2 linked regions of the Thermochromatium tepidum ATCC 43061 genome follow. The protein of the gene in region 1 interacts with the protein of each later gene in a pairwise test. Links are inferred from orthologs where the notes say so. Each region holds a gene or a part of one and is shown on either strand. Other genes may lie near its edges.

The links.
Region 2: the proteins of E6P07_RS00960 (region 1) and mrdA interact in binary tests that used the Escherichia coli proteins (3 or more experiments, as listed by UniProt). The link is inferred for Thermochromatium tepidum ATCC 43061 from one-to-one orthologs.

Annotation. Positions count from the first base shown.
Region 1 is NZ_CP039268.1:200,996-211,624, reverse strand. The notes cover bases 4,095-7,135. They hold E6P07_RS00960 (penicillin-binding protein 1A), read right to left. Parts: upstream 6,813-7,135; coding sequence 4,377-6,812; downstream 4,095-4,376. Other genes in these bases: folP (dihydropteroate synthase), read right to left, coding at 6,912-7,135; alaC (alanine transaminase), read right to left, coding at 4,095-4,307. Also shown: E6P07_RS00985 (metal ABC transporter permease), read right to left, coding at 1-43; E6P07_RS00980 (metal ABC transporter ATP-binding protein), read right to left, coding at 36-788; E6P07_RS00975 (undecaprenyl-diphosphate phosphatase), read left to right, coding at 931-1,746; E6P07_RS00970 (homoserine dehydrogenase), read right to left, coding at 1,750-3,066; more of alaC, read right to left, coding at 3,105-4,094; more of folP, read right to left, coding at 7,136-7,748; E6P07_RS00950 (glycogen synthase), read right to left, coding at 7,843-9,324; E6P07_RS00945 (hypothetical protein), read right to left, coding at 9,354-10,193; E6P07_RS00940 (polysaccharide deacetylase family protein), read right to left, coding at 10,211-10,629. UniProt on the Escherichia coli protein: Cell wall formation. Synthesis of cross-linked peptidoglycan from the lipid intermediates.
Region 2 is NZ_CP039268.1:2,335,938-2,346,468, reverse strand. What follows is about bases 3,558-6,500. They hold mrdA (penicillin-binding protein 2), read right to left. Parts: upstream 5,995-6,500; coding sequence 4,120-5,994; downstream 3,558-4,119. Other genes in these bases: mreD (rod shape-determining protein MreD), read right to left, coding at 6,000-6,500; rodA (rod shape-determining protein RodA), read right to left, coding at 3,558-4,130. Also shown: N(2)-fixation sustaining protein CowN, read left to right, coding at 1-139; lipoyl(octanoyl) transferase LipB, read right to left, coding at 91-648; E6P07_RS10810 (YbeD family protein), read right to left, coding at 720-989; E6P07_RS10805 (D-alanyl-D-alanine carboxypeptidase family protein), read right to left, coding at 1,171-2,313; E6P07_RS10800 (septal ring lytic transglycosylase RlpA family protein), read right to left, coding at 2,425-2,982; more of rodA, read right to left, coding at 3,000-3,557; more of mreD, read right to left, coding at 6,501-6,518; rod shape-determining protein MreC, read right to left, coding at 6,515-7,387; E6P07_RS10775 (rod shape-determining protein), read right to left, coding at 7,510-8,556; Asp-tRNA(Asn)/Glu-tRNA(Gln) amidotransferase subunit GatC, read left to right, coding at 8,802-9,089; Asp-tRNA(Asn)/Glu-tRNA(Gln) amidotransferase subunit GatA, read left to right, coding at 9,089-10,531. UniProt on the Escherichia coli protein: Catalyzes cross-linking of the peptidoglycan cell wall. Responsible for the determination of the rod shape of the cell. Is probably required for lateral peptidoglycan synthesis and maintenance of the correct diameter during lateral and centripetal growth.

The sequences.
Region 1 (10,629 bases):
GCAGGAATCCATAGGTTGCGAGTGCCGTGAGGAATTCAGCCATGCTGGTGCTCGACCCGGCGGACATGGTCGCCATAGAGATGCCGGATGGTGTCAGCGCTGACCGCGCTGGTGCCATGACAGGTCAGTGTCCGGTTGAGACAGGCCACGCGGCTGACGTACTCGGAGATAAAGGCGATGTCGTGCGAGACCAGCAGGATGGTCAGACGCCGATTGAGCTCGGCGAGCAGATCGAAGATATCACTCTCAGCGCGCTGATCGATGTTGGCCGTGGGCTCATCGAGGATGAGGATACGGGGTTCGCCGACCAGGGCGCGCGCCAACAGCACCCGCTGCAACTGCCCGCCCGAGAGCCGACCGATCGGACGTCGCACCAGGTCTGCCGCCTCGACCTCGGCGAGCGCCTTTCGAGCCGCCGCGCGGTCGGCACGGCTCGACCAGCCGAGCGACCAGCGCGACCCGAGTCCGATCCGCCCCATGGCCACGACCTCCTCGACGCAGATCGGGAAGTCGCGCGGAAAACTCGGAAACTGGGGCACATAACCGATGGCGCGCGCGGCCGCGCGCGGTGGGCGACCGAGCACGCGGATACGCCCGGACTGAGGTTCGAGCAGACCCAGGATCAGCTTGAGCAGTGTGCTCTTGCCACCGGCATTGGGGCCGACCAGTCCCACGAACTCGCCCGCGATGATGCGCAGATCGATTCGTTCGAGCACCAGGTTGTCGCCATAGGAGAAGCTGACAGACTCCAGGTCGATCACGGGCAAGTCAGGCGTTGTGCTCGGCATCGAATCTGGTCGAGGATGGATGGTTCAGTCTGTACAGTATAACAGCCGGTCATGACGGACGAGCCTTTCGAGTCCAGTGAGGAATCGCGTCGGTCTAGGCTTGCGGCTATACTCTGCGCCCCGTCTCTAGGAGCCGCTCAACGTGGAAACCATCCAGATCCTCGTCCTTGCCTTTGTCCAGGGACTCACCGAATTCCTACCCATCTCTAGCTCGGGCCATCTGGTGCTCACACCGCTCTTGTTCGGCTATGAGCTTCAGAGTTTGGCCTTCGACGTGGCCGTGCATCTGGGCACGCTCGCCGCCGTGGTCGTCTATTTTAGGCGCGAGATCGCGCGAATGCTGGTTGCAGTGCTGGACTCGCTGCGCACGCGCCGCTTCGACGATCGGGACGCACGACTCGGTTGGATGATCGTCTTGGCCACGCTTCCGGTGGTGGTACTGGGGCTGCCGCTCAAATCCGTGCTGGAGTGGCTGCGTGAGGACGATCAGCGCATCGCGCTGGTGATCGCGGGCACGACCATCGGCTTCGGCCTGCTGCTATGGTGGGCGGACTGGCACGGACGGCGTGAGCGCACTGAATACCGGCTTGACTGGGGCGACGCACTCATCATCGGTCTCGCGCAGACCGTCGCCATCATCCCCGGCACCTCGCGCTCAGGGATCACCATCACGGCGGGGCTCCTGCTCGGACTCACGCGCCAGGCCGCCTCGCGCTTTTCGTTTTTGCTGGCCATTCCGACTATCCTCATGGCCGGCGGGCTGGAGACGCTGGAGCTGGTTCAGACCGCCGAGCCGGTCGACTGGAGCGGACTGGTGCTTGGCGCCATGATGGCCTATCTGGTCGCCTATCTCACCATCCGCTTCTTCCTGAGCTTCATCGAGCGCGTCAGCATGTTGCCCTTCGTGCTCTATCGCCTCCTGCTCGGCGGGGTCATCCTGGCGCTACTTTTTATCTGAACCTCATCCGGATAGCGATTCCATGCGGATGCGCACCACGGCACCCTGGACCGAGTCCAGGGCCTCGATCCGGGCAATGGCTCGGTTCATCTGACCCTCGATCACACGGTGGGTGAGCATGACCAGGGTCACCTGGGTCTCGCCCGCGGCGGGCGCCTTCTGCTTGATGGCCTCGATGCTGATGCCCTCCTCGCCCAGGATACTGGCGATGCGCGCCATGACCCCGGGCCGGTCGAGCGCGGTGAGGCGCAGATAGTAGGAGGTCTGGATCGCGTCCATCGTCAACACCGGGGTATCGGCCAGTTCATCGGGCTGGAAGGCCAGATGTGGCACCCGATTGGTGGGGTCGGTGGTCAGGGCGCGCGTCACATCGACCAGGTCCGCCACCACGGACGAGGCCGTCGGCAGCGCCCCGGCCCCGGCCCCATAGTAGAGGGTCGGCCCGACCGCATCGCCCTTGATCAGCACCGCGTTCATCACCCCATCGACATTGGCCAGCAGCCGCCGCTCCGGGATCAGGGTCGGATGGACGCGCAGCTCGATCCCTCCGGGCGAGCGGCGCGCGATGCCCAGATGTTTGATGCGATACCCCAGTTCGGCGGCATTGGCCACATCCTGGGCCTCGATGCGCGAGATGCCCTCGGTGAAGCAGCGCTCGAACTGGAGCGGGATGCCGAAGGCGAGCGAACCCAGGATGGTGAGCTTGTGGGCGGCATCGATGCCCTCGATGTCGAAGGTCGGATCGGCCTCGGCGTAGCCGAGCGCCTGGGCCTCGGCGAGCGCGTCGGCGAAGGCACGCCCCTTGTCCCGCATCTCGGTGAGGATGAAGTTGCCGGTACCGTTGATGATTCCAGCGATCCATTCGATGTGATTGGCGGCCAGGCCCTCGCGCAGGGCCTTGATGATGGGGATACCGCCCGCGACCGCCGCCTCGAACCCGACCATGACCCCCCGGTCGCGCGCAGCGGCAAAGATCTCGTTGCCGTGCTTGGCGATCAGGGCCTTGTTGGCGGTGACGACATGCTTGCCGGTGTCGATGGCCCGCAACACCAGTTCGAGCGCCGGCGAGTAGCCGCCGATCAGCTCGACGATGATCTGGATGCTGGGATCCTCGACCACGGCGAAGGGGTCATCGCCGATCTGACCGATCTGATCGAGACCCTGGATCCGTTCCGGACGGTATTCGCGCGCCGCGGCGCGCGCAATCTCGATCCCGCGACCGGCGCGGCGGGCGATCTCGCGCGCATTGCGTGTCAGCACCGTCACCGTGCCGCCGCCGACGGTCCCCAGGCCCAGTAGACCGATCTTCACCGGTTCCATGCGTTTACCTCACAGCTGTGTCGATTCCAGGAGGCGTCTTAGGCCCCAGCCCGCGCATCGCGCCGGAACATCTCCTTGATGCCGCGAATCGCCTGGCGCGTGCGGTGCTCGTTCTCGATCAGGCCGAAGCGCACATGGGTGTCGCCGTATTCGCCAAAACCGATGCCGGGTGCAACGGCGACCTTGGCATCGCGCAAGAGCTTTTTGGAGAACTCCAGCGACCCCATCGCCCGATAGGGTTCGGGGATCGGCGCCCAGACGAACATGGTCGCCTTCGGCGGCTCGACCGACCAGCCGGCGGCGTTTAGACCTGCGCACAGCACATCGCGCCGGCTCTGGTACATGGCGCTGATCTCGCGCACGCAGTCCTGCGGCCCCTCCAGCGCCGCGATGGCCGCGACCTGGATCGGGGTGAAGGTGCCATAGTCGAGATAGGACTTGATTCGCGCCAGGGCTGCGACCAGGGTCTTGTTGCCGCACATGAAGCCCACGCGCCAGCCGGGCATGTTGTAGCTCTTCGACAGGGTGAAGAACTCGACCGCGATGTCCTTGGCGCCAGGGATCTGGAGGATCGAGGGCGGCTTGTAGCCGTCGAAGGCGATATCGACATAGGCTAAGTCGTGCACGACCCAGATGCCATGTTCGGTCGCGATGTCGATGACCTTCTGGAAGAAATCCAGCTCGACGCATTGGGTGGTCGGATTGCCGGGGAAGTTGAGCACCAGCATCTTGGGCTTGGGCCAGGACTCCTGGATCGCCTTCTGGAGCTCCTCGAAGAAATCGACATCTGGCGTCAGACGTACATGACGCACATCGGCCCCGGCGATGATGAACCCATAGGGATGGATCGGATAGGCCGGGTTGGGCACCAGCGCGGTATCGCCCGCACTCATGGTGGCCAGCGCCAGATGGGCCAGACCCTCCTTGGAGCCGATGGTCAGGATCGCCTCGGTCTCTGGGTCGAGATGGACATCGAAGCGGTCGCGATACCAGTTGCAGACGGCGCGACGCAGACGCGGGATACCGCGCGACATCGAATAGCGGTGGGTATCCGGGCGCCGCGCGGTCTCGATGAGCTTGTCGACGATATGCTGAGGCGTGCCTTGATCTGGGTTACCCATGCCGAAGTCGATGATGTCCTCACCCCGGGCGCGGGCCTCGGCCTTCAACTCATTGACGATATTGAAGACATAGGGCGGTAACCGCTTGATGCGGTGAAAATCTGACTCGGGGGCGACCACGGTGAAACCTCATGGGCTGATGACGGAGAAAGGGACAAAGTCTAACGCCGCAATCGGTAGAAATCATCCTTAGAAAAGATCGTCCATGACGCGCGGCGCCGATCCCTGAGGCACGCCCCTGTCAGGGCGTACATCGTCGGCGTTCGGACGCACGACCCTAACAGGTTTGGGCCCCTGCAGGGTGTCGCGATACTCTTCCTGCACCAGTTCCACGACACCGTCCTTGGCGTTCGTCTCTACACCCTGAGCCGGATCAACCCGCACCTCGATCAGCCCAGACGGTGGATCGAGTCTGGCGACGGGTCGTCCCGCGAGCGCCTGTTCCATGAAATCGATCCACATCTCGATCGCGGCGCGACCGCCCTCCTCGCCTCGACCGAGCTTGCCGAAGTCGTCGAAGCCCATCCAGGTAACGGTCACAAACTCGGCCTGATAGCCGGCAAACCAGGAGTCGCGGATGTCGTTGGTGGTGCCGGTCTTGCCGACGATGTCGGGTCGCTCGAGTCGCTTGGCGCGGGTGCCGGTGCCGCGCTCGATGACCTCGCGCAGGAGCGAGGTCATCTGATAGGCGGTGCGCGGATCGATGACGCGTTCGGCCAGACCCTGCCCCTGGGTGGTCAGTCCGCGGGTGGTGGCCGATGTCTCCCCGGTCTTGTACCAGCAATCGGCGCAGGCGCATGCTGGACGTGCCTCGAAGACGACCTGACCGTCGCCGTCTTCGATGCGCTGGATGAAATAGGGCGTGACGTGATAGCCGCCGTTGGCGAAGACGGCATAGCCCTCGGCGAGCTTGACCGGCGAGAGCTCACCGGTGCCGAGCACCATGGAGAGTCCAAGCGGCAGCGCCTGGGTGTCAAAGCCGAAGCGGCGGATATAGTCCTGAGCCTGTTTTAGGCCGATGCTCTGCAATAGATTGATGCTGGCCAGATTGCGCGAGAGCGCGAGCGCCCTACGCATCGAGATCGGGCCGAGTTCGCGGTGGTCGGCGTTCTTGGGATTCCAGTGCTGATGGCCCGTGAGCTTGACGGCCTCGTCGCGCAGCAGACTGGCTGGGGTCCAGCCGCGCTCGAGCGCGGCGGCATAGACGAAGGGTTTAAAGCTAGAGCCTGGCTGGCGTCGCATATCGACGGCGCGGTTGAACTTGGAGTCGCTGAAGGCATAGCCGCCGACCAGGGCCCGGACCGCACCGTCGCGCGGATCGAGACTGACCAGGGCGCCGGAGACGGACGGGATCGGCGTCAACTGCCAATCGCCCTTGGGGGAACGTCTGAGTCGCACCAGATCGCCGACCGCGACCGCGTCCGGACCGCGCCTCTGCGGGCCCTGCCAGCGCGTCAGGTTGCGCTGAGTGCGCGACCAGCTCAGGGCTTGACGCGTGAGTTCGACCCGTTCGCCGCGCCCGATGTAGACCTGGGCCCCGGACGATGAGACCTGGGTGACGAGTCCGGACGTCAGACCCGGAACGCGCGTGAACGCCTCCAGCCGGGCGTCTAGCTCGGACTCGGGTAGCCCGGCGATCTCTAGGGTTGCCTCCGGACCCCTATAGCCGTGACGGCGGTCGTACTGATGGAGCGCCGTGCGCACCGCCTCTTGCGCTGCCAGCTGCAAGCGTGACTCGATCGTGGTCGTGACCCGATAGCCGCGATGGATGGCGTCCTCGCCATAGAAGCGCAGGATCTCGGCGCGCGCCATCTCGGCGACATAGTCGGCCTCGATCTCCGGGCCGCGGCGGTGGGCCTGGGCGGTGTTGGGCGCGGCGACGGCGGCGGCATACTGGGCTGCGTCGATATAGCCGAGTTCGAGCATGCGCCCGAGGATGTAGTTACGCCGTTCCAGCGCGCGCTCAGGATTGGTGAGTGGGTTGTTGGTCGAGGGTGCCTTGGGGATACCGGCCAGCATGGCCGCCTCGGCGATCGTGAGCCGGTCGAGCGGCTTGCCGTAGTAAAAGGCCGCCGCCGCCGAGATACCGTAGGCGCGATGTCCGAAGAAGATCTGGTTCAGATAGAGCTCTAGGATCTCCTCCTTGGTCAGGGCCTGCTCGACATGCAGGGTCAGCAACACCTCGGCGAGCTTGCGCTGGAAGGTCTTTTGGGGCGAGAGAAAAAAGTTGCGCGTCAGCTGCATGCTGATGGTGCTGCCACCCTGGGCCTTTTCGCCTGTGGCCAGATAGCTCAGGAGCGCGCGTCCGAGACCCTGGGTGTCGATGCCATCATGCTCGAAAAAGCGGCTGTCCTCGGTGGCCAGGAAGGCCTGGATGACCAGGGGCGGGATCTGTCGGATCGACACCGGACGACGCCGCTCGATGCCGAACTCACCGATCAGGCGTCCATCGGCGCTATAGACGCGCAGCGGCTCCTGGAGCTGGACGTTGCGCAGTGTCTGGACATCCGGCAGCTCAGGCAAGGTCACACCGACGAAGACGCCCGCGCCCACCAGCCCCAGGGTCAGCACCTGGACGGGGAGCCCGAGTCCAGAGCCGACGAGTTGAAAGAACCAATGACTCACCGAACGCGACCTCGGGGCCGTGCAGCGCCAGGGTTTCGTGCGGGCCACAACAGATCTTTCGGTCTTGGCTGGAATGGCGTGGGTTCGCTTCATCAAGGTTCAGCCCGCTGTCGAAAAGCGTAAAACGGCCCAGGCGACATCGGCGGCCTGACGGTTGGCGGCCACGTCGTGCACACGAAAGATAGAGACCCCCTGCATCACACCGAGCGCCGTGGTCGCACAGGTGGCCGCCAGCCGTTGTTCAGGCGGGACATCCTTGCAGAGCGCACCGAGGAAGCGCTTGCGGCTGGCCCCGAGCACGATCGGAAACCCCAACTCGACTAAAGACCCCAGGTTTGCCATCAGGGCCAGATTGTGCTCAAGCGTCTTGCCGAAGCCAATGCCTGGATCAAGCAGGATCGCCTCGGGACGCACCCCAGCCGCCAAGGCGGCCTCGGCCCGTGCCGCCAAGTGATCGCGGACCTCCGCGACCACGTCACGATACTGAGGTGCATCCTGCATGGTCCGCGGCACCCCGCGTCTGTGCATGAGCACGATCGGCACCTGGAGCTCGGCGGCCAGGGGTAGCATGTCGGGGTCATCGAGACCGGCAGAGGTGTCGTTGATCCAATCGGCACCAGACGCTAGAGCGGCACGCGCCACGCTTGCCCAGGTGGTATCGATGCTGAGCGGAACGCTGGCTGGGAGTCGCTCACGCAGGCGGCGAATCACATCCAGGACCCGCCGCTGCTGCTCCTCGGGCGGGACCGGGTCCGAACCCGGACGGGTCGATTCGCCGCCGATGTCGAGGATATCGGCCCCCTCATCCAGCATCCTGAGCCCATGGGCAACGGCGGCGTCCGGGTCCAGGTGACGCCCGCCGTCGGAAAAGCTGTCCGGCGTGACATTGAGGATGCCCATGAGACGGGGTGGGCTGGAGGCGAGCGGCTTGGACATGGTGCCTGGGGATGCGACGACTGGATCTTAGGACCGTACCTGTCAAGAGTATACGTCCAGGGGCGGGTCAGGGGGCCTAGCGCAGAACCCGAGTTTAGTCGCGGCGGACCCGGGCCTCCCGCGCGTAGGCATAGAGCGCGAGATACTCCCGCGCCGGTCGGCGCCAAGAATAATCCCCCCGCATGCCGTTGAGGCGCAGCTGACTGAAATAGCTTGGATGATCGCGCCAGAGCGCGATGGCTCGATCCAGGGCTGAATTCAGCGCTTCACCGGTCGGCTCGTCGAAGAGATACCCATTGCGTTGCTCAAAGGGCGCGGCCGAATAGTTGGCGTCCTGGAGGGTGTCGGCCAGCCCCCCGACCCGGCGCGCGATCGGCACCGTGCCGTAGCGCATGGCGATCAGCTGGGTCAGGCCGCAGGGCTCATAGAGACTGGGGATGAGGATCATATCGGCCCCGGCATAGATCAGATGACTCAGCGACTCGTCATAGCCCAGTTCGAGGTGGGCATGCGGGTTGGGGTCTAGTGCCGACTTGAGGCGCTCAAAGCGCTCGGCGATGGCCGGCTCGATCGCATGGCCGAGGAGCACGACCTGGGCGCCGGCACTCAGTGCAGAGTGGATACCGTGCGCGATGAGTTCGACACCCTTCTGCCGATCCAGCCGGCTGACGATGGCGACGATCGGACGGTCGGCGGCGTCCTCCAACCCGAGGTGCCCACGCAAGGCGTGACGATCGATCGCCTTGTGCGGCAGGGTCTCGGGACCGAAGTGCGCCGGGATGAGCGGATCGGTCAGCGGGTTCCAGACCGCGTCATCGATGCCGTTGAGGATCCCGCCGAACTTGTAGTCATAGCGTTGGAGCCAGGATTGTAGTCCCATCCCCTGCTCGGTGTGGCGCAGCTCCCAGGCATGGCGCGGCGAGACGGTGTTGACGGCATCCGCCGCCGCAATGCCGCCCTTCATGAGGTTGGCACGGCGCGGATCGCTGGGATCGGCCAGCCGCTCGGGGGTCAGCAGACGCGCCGGATCCAGCCCGACGGCCGCCAGCAGCCCGGCCTCGACCCAGCCCTGATAGCCGACGTTGTGCAGGCTGTAGCAGACCGGGATCCGCCCAAGCGTTGCGCGGCGCTCGGCAAGCAGCACAGGCACCAGCCCCGTTTGCCAATCGTTGCAATGCAGCACATCCGGCCGCGACTCGGGGCGCGAGACATACTCGACCAGGGCGCGTGAGAAGAAGACAAAGCGCTCGGCATCGTCCGGTTCACCATAGATCCGTCCACGCTCGAAGAAACCATGCCCCGAGCGAGGTGCGATCAACCGGCATTCATACCCATCCAGACTCAGACCCAACACCCGGCACTGGATCACCTCGCCCGCGAAGGGAACCTGGAGCTCGATGCCGAGTGGACGCGGTCGATCCAGGCCGTCGAATCGCAGGACGTCGTAGGCCGGCAATATGACCTCGACGCGCTCGCCGATTCGCGTCAGCTCGCGCGCCAGCCCCTGAACGAAGTCACCGAGACCGCCGGCCTTGGCGATGGGCGCACACTCGGCGCTGACCATGGCAATGTGCATTGTTTCGAAGGTGTAGATCGGGACGAGGGTTATCGAGGATCATCCGACTCGAGCGGCGGATGCTGGGCCAGGGCGCGCCGGATGAGCTCGGGGTCGTCGACCCTGACACTCAACTGAAAGCGTCCACCCGCCCCCACGCGATAGCGATGGCCGAAGAGGTCGATCACGGTGTTGGGTGTGCTCCAGCCCTGGAGGTGCAGTTCGGCCGTGATGACGAGTCCAATCGTGGCGGGTGTGGGATCGGCATAGTTCAGACTCGGGATGGGATGCATGAGGGTGGTGACCGGCGGCGCGGCCCGCTCGGGGTCGGCCTGGGATGCGCCACTCGTCACGCCTGAGTCGTCCGGCGGACGATGGCATTCGCCGGCTCGCTCCCCAGGTTCGCCCTGCCCTTCGGGCCCCAGCCCGGCGACACAGTCCCAGTCCAGTCCGGGCGGTGGTGGCCGCAGTGACTCCAACCCCAGCCCAGGCACCTGCTGGAGCCTATTGGAACGCGCCAGCAACAGCCAGCCGCCCTCGGGATTGACCAGACCCAGCTCGGCCTCGAACAGGCCGGGACCCTTGCCAACCTGGAAGGCGACCTCGCCGCTCCCGCTCAAGCCGGACAGATGCAGCGTCTGCGTGCGGACTTGCTCGGAGCCACTGCCGGCGTTCACACGTCCAAGCCTTAGAACGGCCTGTGGGGCACCGTCGGACCGGGGGAAGCAGGCGCCATGACCAACGATCTCGTCGGCCCGCAACCGCCAGTGCACCCGGACCTCATCGTCCGCGCCCGGATAGAGTGTCAGTGGTCTGATCGGGCCGGCGAGCGGAAAGATGGGGACAAGTGGCGCGGCAGGCGGCACCAGATCGGGCGTGACACTGGGCATCGGATGATCGCGGTCGCTCACGCCCCAGACAGGGATGAATGGGCGCGCAGGGCGGCCTCGGCGGCGTCGAGCGCGGCGGCAGCGGGTCGAATGCGGGCCTGGAGATGTGGAATCCAGGCATCACCCCAGGACAGAAAGCAGCTCGTCTCGGCCTCGAGGATCTGTCGACGGGCGTGCGCGAGGGCCTCGGAGGCCACCTGATGGGCATCCGGGTGCGACCGGCACAGCGACCAGTAGCGCTCGCTCAAGCGATGGACCTCGTCAATGGCCCGACGCTGGCGTTCGGATCCGATCCAGGGCGAGAAATCGTCTTGACAGGCCATGCCGACGTTCCAGGAACCCCTTTGCACCTGGGCACGCGCGGTCGGACGCTGTTGCGCGAGATAGTCGCCAAGCAATACGGGCGTGATCGGATCGTCACCGTCGCGACACCGTT
Region 2 (10,531 bases), 2.1 Mb from region 1 along the record:
CCATATCCGTGCCCTGTTCAAGCACTACGGACACCGCGAAGGGCTGGATCTGCTCGACCGGATCGAGGACGAGTGCTGCTTGAGTCGGCCTCAATCCCGTCGGTTCAGGTGTCGCGGCAGGATCTCGCCCAGCGCCTGAGCCGTCTCGATGAGCGTGATCCCTGGGGCGTGATCGACGAGCCGGGTGACGGTCAGTCCGACATAGCCGCAGGGATTGATGCGACCGAAGGGCTCCAGGTCCAGGTCGACATTGAGCGCCAGACCGTGATAACAGCAGCCATGACGCACGCGCAGACCCAATGACGCGATCTTGGACCCGGCGATATAGACGCCAGGTGCATTGGCGCGCCGCTCGGCCGCGACGCCGTGCGTGGCCAGCAGCTCGATGATCGCCTGTTCCAGTCGATTCACCAGCCGTTTGATGCCGATCCCCGCGCGGTGCAGATCGAGCAGCAGATAGGCAACGAGTTGCCCCGGACCATGATAGGTGACCTGCCCGCCGCGGTCGGTCTGGATCACCGGAATCTCCCCAGGGGCGAGCAGATGCTCGGGACATCCGGCCTGACCGAGGGTGAAGACCGGCGGATGTTCGAGCAGCCAGAGTTCGTCCGGCGTATCCGCCTCGCGCGTATCTGTGAAGGCGCGCATCGCGGCCCAGGTCGCCCGATAGTCCTGGAGCCCGGGCAGATAGCGGATGCGCAACAGACAGGGTGGTGTGTTCACAGCGCCCAGGCCACCAGCTCGTGGGCGCAGAGTTCCTGATAGATGGCGTCGAGCTGGTGTTTGCTGTGGGCCTCGAAGGTCAGGGTGACGGCAATCCATTGGCCCCCTCGGCTCTCGCGCACCGAGATCGCCGTCTCGTCGACGCCCTCGGCATGACGGCTGACGATCTCGACCACCACCGCCTCCAGACCGCGCCCGGACGGTCCCATGACCTTGAGCGCAAAGCGGCAGGGAAAGGTCAGCAGGGTTTGCTGTGGATCAGACATGGCCTTCAGGCACCCACGCCTTGTCGTCTTGATAAAGCGCATCCATCCGCCGCCAGAACGACCCTGGACGCCCATCGCCCACCGGCTCGCCTCGAAGCCGCGTCACCGGTAGAACCTCGCGCGTCGAGCGGCTGAGCCAGATCTCGTCGGCCGCACGCCGGGTATCGAGCGCGATCGTCCACTAGAACATCCGCAACACGCTGTCCTTGACCTGACGCCAGAGACCGCCCTTGGGCAGATCCTGGAGGGCGATGAGCGGAATGCGCGTAATCTCCTCCTCGCCCATCAAGACGACGATATCACCGAGTCGCTCGCCCCGGGCGATGGGGGCGTTCATGTCCGAGGTCTTCTCGATGCGCGCGCTGAGCTTGGCATACTGGCCGCGCGGAATGGTGGCGACCACGTCGCGTTCCGGACCCGCCGGCAGCGTTTCCTGTTCGCCAAACCAGACACGCAGGTTCTGGATCGGCTGACCGACCGGATAGAGCTTGTGACTCTCGTAGGTCCGGAAGCCATAGTTGAGCAGCGCCAGGCTGGCCTCAGCGCGCGCGCGGGGCGTGGGCGCACCCATCACGACCGAGATCAGGCGCATGTCGTCGCGTTTGGCCGAGCCGATCAGACAGTAACCGGCCGCCTTGGTGTAGCCGGTCTTGATGCCGTCGGCCGTGGGGTCGCGTCTGAGCAGCGGGTTGCGGTTCTGCTGGGTGATTCCGTTGTAGGTGAACTCAAGGGTGGAGTACCAGGCATAGTACTCGGGGAACTCGCGGATCAGGGCCGCGGCGACCCGGGCCATGTCGCGCGCCGTCGTATAGAGCTCCGGGTCCGGCAGGCCATTGGGATTGGTGAAATGACTGTTGGTCATGCCAAGCCGCTTGGCATGGGCGTTCATGAGATTGGCGAAGGACTCGACATTGCCCGAGACGTATTCGGCCAGGGCCACGCTGGCATCATTGCCCGACTGGATGATCATGCCCTTGAGCAGATCCTCTAGACTGACCTGCTTGCCGACCTCGATGAACATCTTGGAGCCGCCGGTGCGCCAGGCGCGCTCGCTGATCGTCACGCGATCGCTGAGACTGATGCGCCCCGAGGCCAGTTCGCGAAACACCGTATAGGCGGTCATGATCTTGGTCAGGCTCGCCGGCTCGACCCGCTCATCGGCATTGAGCTCGGCTAGGGCCTTGCCTGTATGGAAGTCGACCAGTAGATAACCCCGGGCCTCCAGCTCGGGTGGGGCGGGCGTGGTCGTTTGCGCGCCGACGGGCAGGCCGAAGTTGAGCAGCAACAGGAACCACGGGAGCAGGCGCTTGATGGCTGATTTCATGGATGATCCGAACACTCGGGGTGACGAGGGAGTTTGTCGCGTATTTTACCGCTTAAATCGTAAAAATGGCACAGTGTTTCAGTTTTGCAGCGCAGCCGCGGGCTGGGTTGGTCAGTTGGTGTCGGTCGATCGCTCGGCCCGATCGGCCAGGAAGGATAAAAGGCCCCAGAAGCGTCGCCTGGGTTCGATGGCCCGTACCTCGACCCGCGCCGTACCCTGGTTTTTCATCCCGAGCTTGACGGCGGCCGTATAAGAGAGGTCGATGACGCGATCATCTTGAAAGGGACCGCGATCGTTGATCCTTACCACGACGCTGCGTCCGTTCTCGAGATTGGTGACGCGCACATAGGTCGGCAGAGGGAGCGTCTTGTGCGCCGCGCTCATGGCGTACATGTCGTAGGTCTCGCCCGAACTGGTCTGGCGACCATGGAAGGGCTGCCCATACCAGGAGGCCAGCCCGCGTTCGACATAGCCGCGCGCGGACTTCTTGATGTAATAGCGCCGTCCGAAGACCACATAGGAATCGGGGTTGCCCAACCTGGCCAGTGGCTCGAACCTCGGCACCGCGTCCGGGATGCGGGCGATCGCCTCGTCGTCGAGTTCACCCCGACTGGCACAGCCTGTCAGCGCGAGCAGCAGGAGGGCGCTGATGGGGGTTAGGACGAGCATAACACGCATGATCCGACTCATTTTTTGGCACGATGGGTCTCGATCGACATCAGTATCCCGAAACCGGCCATGAGTGTCACCATCGAGGTGCCTCCATAGCTGATCAATGGCAGAGGCACGCCGACCACCGGCAGCAGGCCGGTGACCATCCCCGTGTTGACGAACAGATAGATAAAGAACACCAGCGTCAGCCCCCCGGCGAGCAGACGCTCGTAGTTATCCTGGGCGCGCACGGCGATCATGAGTCCGCGTCCGATGATGAACAGATAGAGTGCCATCAGCGCCAGGATGCCGGTAAAGCCGAATTCTTCGCCGATGACGGCGAAGATGAAGTCGGTGTGGCGCTCGGGCAGGAACTCCAGATGCGATTGGGTGCCGTTGAGCCAGCCCTTGCCCGAGAGCCCGCCCGAGCCGATGGCGATCTGTGACTGGATGATGTGATAACCACTCCCCAATGGATCGGACTGCGGGTCGAGCAGCGTCATGACACGCTCGCGTTGATAATCGTGCATGTGCATCCAGACCAGAGGCATCACGGCAGCCACCAAGAGCGCCATTCCGAGGATCATGCGCCAGCTCAACCCGGCGATGAAGAGCACCATGACGCCCGCGCTCAGCACCAGCAGGGCGGTGCCCAGATCCGGCTGCTTGGCGATCAGCCCGACCGGGATCAGGCTCAGGACGGACGCCAGCAGCACGCCCAACAGACGTGGCGGCAGCGGACGCAGGGACAGCACCCAGGCCACAGTCATGGGCACGGCGAGCTTGAGCAACTCCGAGGGTTGGAAACGCACCAGGCCGAAATCCAGCCAACGTCGAGCACCCTTGCCGATGTCTCCGAAGAGGAGTACGGCCACCAGCATCAGAACACCGAATACATAGAGCCCCAGCGACCAGCGCTTGAAGTAGCTGGAAGGCACCTGGGCAATGGCCAGCATGAGGCCGAAGGCGACGACCAGTCGTGCCAGCTGGCGCTCGATCATCAACCAGTCCTTGTCGCCGGCGCTGTAGAGCACCATGAGACCGAATCCGCACAGTGCCAGCAGTCCGGTCAGGAGCGGGGCGTCGATGTGGCGCCGACGCAACCAACCCTCGTCCGTGGTCTCGATCTCCCAGATCGCCCGTGAGGACAGGGGATCAGTCGCCATCGTCCTTCGACTCCGACGCGTCTGCCAGCGGCCTACCGCCGAGATAGGCATCGATCACCCGGCGTGCGATCGGCGCGGCGGTCCCGCTCCCTGAACCGCCGTTTTCCACCATCACGGCCACAGCGATGCGCGGATCCTCGACCGGGGCGAAGGCGATAAAGAGGGCATGATCGCGCAGACGTTCCGAGATCTTGGAGGCGTCATAGCGTTCCTTCTGGCCGATGGTGAAGACCTGTGAGGTGCCGGTCTTGCCGGCGATGCGGTAATCGTTGGAACGGATGTGTTTGGCAGTTCCGCGTGGACTCTCAATGACCTTCGCCATGTCCTCGATGATGATGTCCCAGTCGGACGGATTCGAGATGCGGATCTGGCGCGCCACCGTGGGGAAGACGGTCGCTACGTCGGCACCCGGAACCCGGCGCGCATAGGCCAGTCGCGGCTGGATGAAGCGTCCCTTGTTGGCTATGGCGGCGGCCGCCGCCGCCAGCTGCATGGGTGTGGCCAGGAAATAGCCCTGACCGATGCCCATGATGAGGGTCTCACCCGGATACCAGGACTGCTTGCGCACCCGCTCCTTCCATTCACGCGAGGGCAGCAATCCGGGCAGCTCGCCCGAGACGTCGACGCCGGTGCGCGCACCAAAGCCGAACTCCGAGAGGAAGGCATGCAGTTTGTCGACCCCCATCTGGTTGGCCAGCCAGTAGAAATAGGTGTCACAGGACTGCACGATGGCCGACTCCAGGTCGACCGTGCCGTGTCCGCCGCGCCGCCAGCAGCGGAAGCGGTGTTTTTGGCCCGGCAGTGAGAAGTATCCCGGACAATAGGTCGTGCTGCGCGGCGTCACGAAGCCGAGCGACAGGCCGCCGAGTCCGACGAAGGGCTTGACCGTCGAGCCGGGCGGATACTGACCACGAATGGCGCGATTGTAGAGCGGTTTGTCGGGCGAATGGAGCAGGGCGTTGTAATCGCTCTGGCTGATGCCCTCAACGAAGAGGTTGGGATCGAAGCTCGGGGTGCTGACCAGGGCCAGCACGCCACCGCTGCGCGGATCGATGGCCACGATCGCGCCGCGATGCGTGCCAAGCGCCTCGGTGGCCGCCTGTTGCAGCCCGATGTCGAGATAGAGATAGAGATCCTGACCCGGGGCCGGGGGTGTGCTCTCGAGCGTGCGCAGGATGCGGCCACGCGCATTGACCTCGACCTGGCGATAGCCGACCTTGCCGTGGAGCACGTCCTCGTGGGCCAGCTCGACCCCGCTTTTGCCGATGAAGTTGGTACCGGCATAGTTGCCCTTGTCGATGTGCGCGAGCTCGCGGTCGTTGATGCGTCCGACATAGCCGAGCACATGGGCCGTGAGCTCGCGTTTTGGATAGAACCGGATCAGCTCGGCCTGGACCTCAACCCCGGGAAAACGGTAGCTATCGACGGCAAAGCGCGCGACCTCCTCGGGGGTGAGGTTCAAACGGATCGGGACCGGTTGAAAGCGCATGCGCTGACGTTTGAGCCGCTCGAAGCGGGCCAGATCCACCTCCTCGATCGATAGGATCCGTCTGAGCTCGGCAATGGTGGCGGTCAGATCCTCGACCTTCTCGAGCGTGATCATCAGCGAGAAGGAGGGGTTGTTTTCAGCCAGCACCACGCCCTTGGCGTCGAAGATCAGCCCCCGGTTGGGCGGCACCGGCTGGATCTTGACCCGGTTCTCGGTCGAGAGCACGCTGAAGTGGTCGTGAAGCTCCAGCTGAAGATGGTACAGCCGTGCCAGGATCAGGCTCAGACCGAGGACGACAAATACTGCGGCGACGCCAGCCCGCGCCCTGACCAGGCGCTGTTCGCGCCGGCGATCCTCCAGACTGCTCTCAAGCATGGCAGTCAACTCATCTCCAGACGACGTTCGAAGGGCACCAACAGCCAGGCCATGATCGGCCAGAAGGCCAGGCCGACCAACGCCGAGATCCAGTAAGTCAGGGCCGGAATCGGCTGGCCGGTCGCGGCGATGATCCAGAGCGTCAGCAGGCGTTCGGCCAGCAGGATCAGGGCCACGAAGAAGGCCTGCTGCCACTGCGGAAAGATCCGGATGCGTGGGCGCAGCACTAGGGCCAGATAGGCCGTGACCGAAAGGGTCAGCGCGTGCTGACCGAGCAAGGCGCCTGTGAGCACGTCGAGCAGCAGGCCAACCAGGAAAGCGGTGAAGATGCCGACCTGGCGCGGTGTCGCGAAACACCAGAAGAGCACGACCAGGGCGGACCAGGGGGGACGATAGTCCCAGGGCCAATCCGACACTGGCAGGATGGTCAGATACATCGCCAGGATGAATGAGAGCATGATCGGCCAGAAAGGTTGATGAGGCCTGTAGGACGGTTTGCCCGAACGCTTCTTGATGATCTTCACGGCGCCATGTTTTTGGGTTTGAGTGCCTCGGCGGTCAGGGCCTGCAGGCGCGAGGTCTCATTCAGATTCCAGACCAGGAGGACTTCGCGGCTGCGATCGAGTCGGGCTGTGGGCTCGGCCAGGACGGTGGTGAAGGGGTTGTCCGGATCCTGACGCACGGTCTTGACCCGCGCCACCGGATAACCGGGGGGAAAACGCCCGTCCATGCCCGATGTCACCAGCAGGTCACCGACCTGGATGTCGGCGTTCTTGGGGATGTAGAGCAGCTCCAGATCATGATTCGGCCCGGTGCCAGCGGCGATGGTGCGCAGTCCGTTGCGGTTGACCTCGACCGGCAGGGCGTGATCCGAGTCGGTGATCAGGAGTACCACCGAGGAGAAGGGATTGACGCGGATGACCTGTCCCATCACGGCATTGGCGTCGAGCACCGGCTGACCAACGAAGACCCCGGCGTTGGTCCCCTTGTTGAGCAAGACCTGCTGACGATAGGGCGCGAGTTCGACGGCCATGATCTCGGCGATCAGCACCCGTTCGCCGACGTCGAGCGAGGAGCCGAGGAGCTCGCGCAGCCTCGCGTTCTCGGCCTCCAGGGCCTCGAACTGCTGGAGTCGCGCCTTGAGCAATAGGTTCTCGCGATGCAACTCGGAGTTTTCGTCACGCAGCCTGTCCTGGCTGGCGAGACGTTCGCGCGCCTCACGGAAGAGCTGACTGGGGCGATCAGCGGCTAGCTGCAGCGGATAGGTCAGGAGTGAGAGTGCCGTGCGCAGCAATTCGAGATGATGCTGACGATGATCGGCCACCAACAACCCTAATGCCATCAGAATCGCCAGGATGACGCGGGCATTGAGTGACGGACCTGGATTGAACAGCGGTTTGATGACGGCAGCACCTCAGCTTCCAGCCTCCAGCGTTCAGCTCCAAGCCTTCAGCCTCCAGCCAGAACATTCCTTCGGCTGGTCGCTGGCGGCTGGTAACTGGCGGCCGAGTCATGTCATTCGGTCGCGAATAGGGCGCTCTCCTGGGAGTCGAGCATCTCCAGCACCATGCCGCCGCCACGGGCAACACAGGTCAGCGGATCCTCGGCCACGATCACCGGCAGCCCGGTTTCCTCCTCGATCAGCCGGTCGAAGCCGCGCAAGAGCGAACCCCCGCCGGTCAGCACAATGCCGCGCTCGGCGATATCGGCGCCCAGCTCGGGTGGGGTCTTTTCGAGCGCCATCTTGACCGCCTGGACCACCATCGATAACGGCTCCTGCAAGGCCTCGAGGATCTCGTTGCTGTTAAGCGTAAAGCTGCGCGGCACGCCCTCGGCCAGACTACGGCCCTTGACGTCGATCTCCAGTACCTCATTGCCGGGGAAGGCCGAGCCGATGCTGTGCTTGATGCGTTCGGCGGTGGCCTCACCGATCTGGGTGCCATAGTTACGGCGCACATAGTTGATGATGGCATCGTCGAAGGTATCGCCCCCGACTCGCACCGACTCGGCATAGACGATGCCGCTCAGTGAGATCACTGCCACCTCGGCCGTGCCGCCGCCAATGTCGATGACCATACAGCCACGTGGCTCGTGCACCGCCAGTCCGGCACCGATGGCGGCCGAGATGGGCTCCTCGATCAGATAGACCTCGCGCGCCCCAGCGCCCGCGGCCGATTCTTTGATGGCGCGGCGCTCGACCTGGGTCGAGCCGCAGGGCACGCAGATGAGCACGCGCGGGCTGGGACGCAGGAAGCTGGTTTCATGGACCTTGTGGATGAAATACTGGAGCATCTTCTCGGTGACGGTGAAGTCGGCGATGACGCCGTCCTTCATCGGCCGGATCGCGGTGACGTTTTGAGGGGTGCGCCCGAGCATCTGCTTGGCCTCCTCGCCGACGGCCACCACCGTCTTGGTTCCTCCATGGCGTTCGTGCCGGATGGCCACGACCGAGGGTTCATTGAGTACGATGCCGCGGCCACGGGCATAGATCAGTGTATTGGCGGTCCCCAGGTCGATCGATAGGTCATTGGAGAACATTCCGCGAATGTTTCTGAAAAACATCAGTAAAGACACCTTCCGGGTGGTAAAGGAACGCCTTGGATGGGCGCGGCGTCGCCGAGGATGAGTGAGCCGGATCTCGGTTCCGATACGGGATCCCTGGATAATTGGGGCGCTAATCTAGCAACGTGAACCTCGATCGGCAAGGCGCCCGCTGTGTCGCTCCGCCGGACCCTCGGGTCGAGTGGCCCGCCCGAACGCTCATTTGTGCTATTTTCAACCAATTTCATCGCCAACGGCTGTCCAACATGTCACTGAGCTTATCCGACATCGACAAGATCGCCCATTTGGCCCGGCTCGCCGTCGCTCCCGAGCGGCGCGCGCGCTATGCGGCGGATCTTTCCAATATCCTCGACCTGGTCGCCCGGATGGATACCGTCGATACCTCGGGCATCGAACCCCTGGCCCATCCGCTGAACATGACCCAGCGTCTGCGTCCGGATGTCCCCAATGAAACCAATCAACGCGAACGCTTTCAGTCCATCGCCCCCCTGACCGAGGCTGGACTCTATCTGGTTCCGAAGGTCATCGACTGATGCAGAACAAATCCATTGCGCAAATGGCCGCGGATCTGCGGCTACGTACCTATTCCAGCGTCGAGCTGACGCAGCATTATCTGGAGCGCATCGCGCGGCTCGATCCGATGCTAAACGCCTTCATCACGGTCGCGACCGAATCGGCGCTTGCGGCGGCCGAGCGCGCCGACCGGACGCTCAGATCGGGTGAGACCGGGCCGCTGACCGGCATCCCGATCGCCCACAAGGACATCTTCTGCACCCAGGGACTCAAGACCAGCTGCGGTTCGCGGATGCTCGATAACTTCATTGCCCCCTATGATGCGACCATCGTCGAGCGGCTGGCGGCGGCCGGGGCTGTGGTGCTTGGCAAGACCAACATGGATGAGTTCGCCATGGGGTCGAGCAATGAGACGAGCTGGTATGGTCCGGTCAGGAATCCCTGGGACCAGACCCGAGTTCCGGGTGGTTCCTCGGGCGGCTCGGCGGCAGCCGTGGCCGCGCGGCTGTGCGCAGCGGCCACCGCGAGCGACACTGGCGGCTCGATCCGCCAGCCGGCGGCACTGTGCGGCGTCACCGGGATCAAACCGACCTATGGACGCTGTTCACGCTGGGGCATGATCGCCTTTGCCTCTTCGCTTGATCAGGCTGGGGTCATGGCGCGCTCGGCGGCGGATGCGGCCTTCATCCTCGATGAGATGGCCGGTTTCGACGAACGCGACTCGACCAGCGCCGAGGTCCCGGTCCCTGACTATGTCGACGCGCTCGACGACGACATCACAGGGTTGCGCATCGGTCTGCCCAAGGAATATTTCGGCGAGGGACTCGATCCGCGCGTCGGTGAGGTGGTCATGGACGCGATCAAGGAGTATGAGCGGCTCGGTGCCGAGATCATCGAGATCAGCCTACCCAACAGTCCGCTCTCGGTGCCCGTCTACTATGTGGTTGCGCCCGCCGAGTGCTCATCGAACCTGGCGCGCTTCGATGGGGTACGCTATGGCTATCGTTGCGAGAACCCGAAAGACCTATTGGACCTCTATGAGCGCAGTCGCGCCGAGGGGTTCGGTCCCGAGGTCCAGCGTCGGATCATGATCGGCACCTATGTGCTCTCGGCCGGCTATTACGACGCCTACTATCTCAAGGCGCAGAAGATCCGTCGGCTGATCGTCGAAGACTTCAAGCGCGCCTTCGAGCAGGTCGATGTCATCATGGGGCCGACCAGCCCCACGACTGCCTTTCCACTCGGATCCAAGCTGGACGATCCGGTGTCGATGTATCTCAACGACATCTACACCATCGCCACCAATCTGGCTGGATTGCCGGGGCTGTCGATCCCGGTTGAACCCGTCGACGGCCTGCCGGTCGGCTTGCAGATCATCGGCAACTACTTTCAAGAGGCCCGTCTGCTCAATGTGGCACACCGCTACCAGCACGTGACGCACTGGCACCAAGCAGCGCCGGTC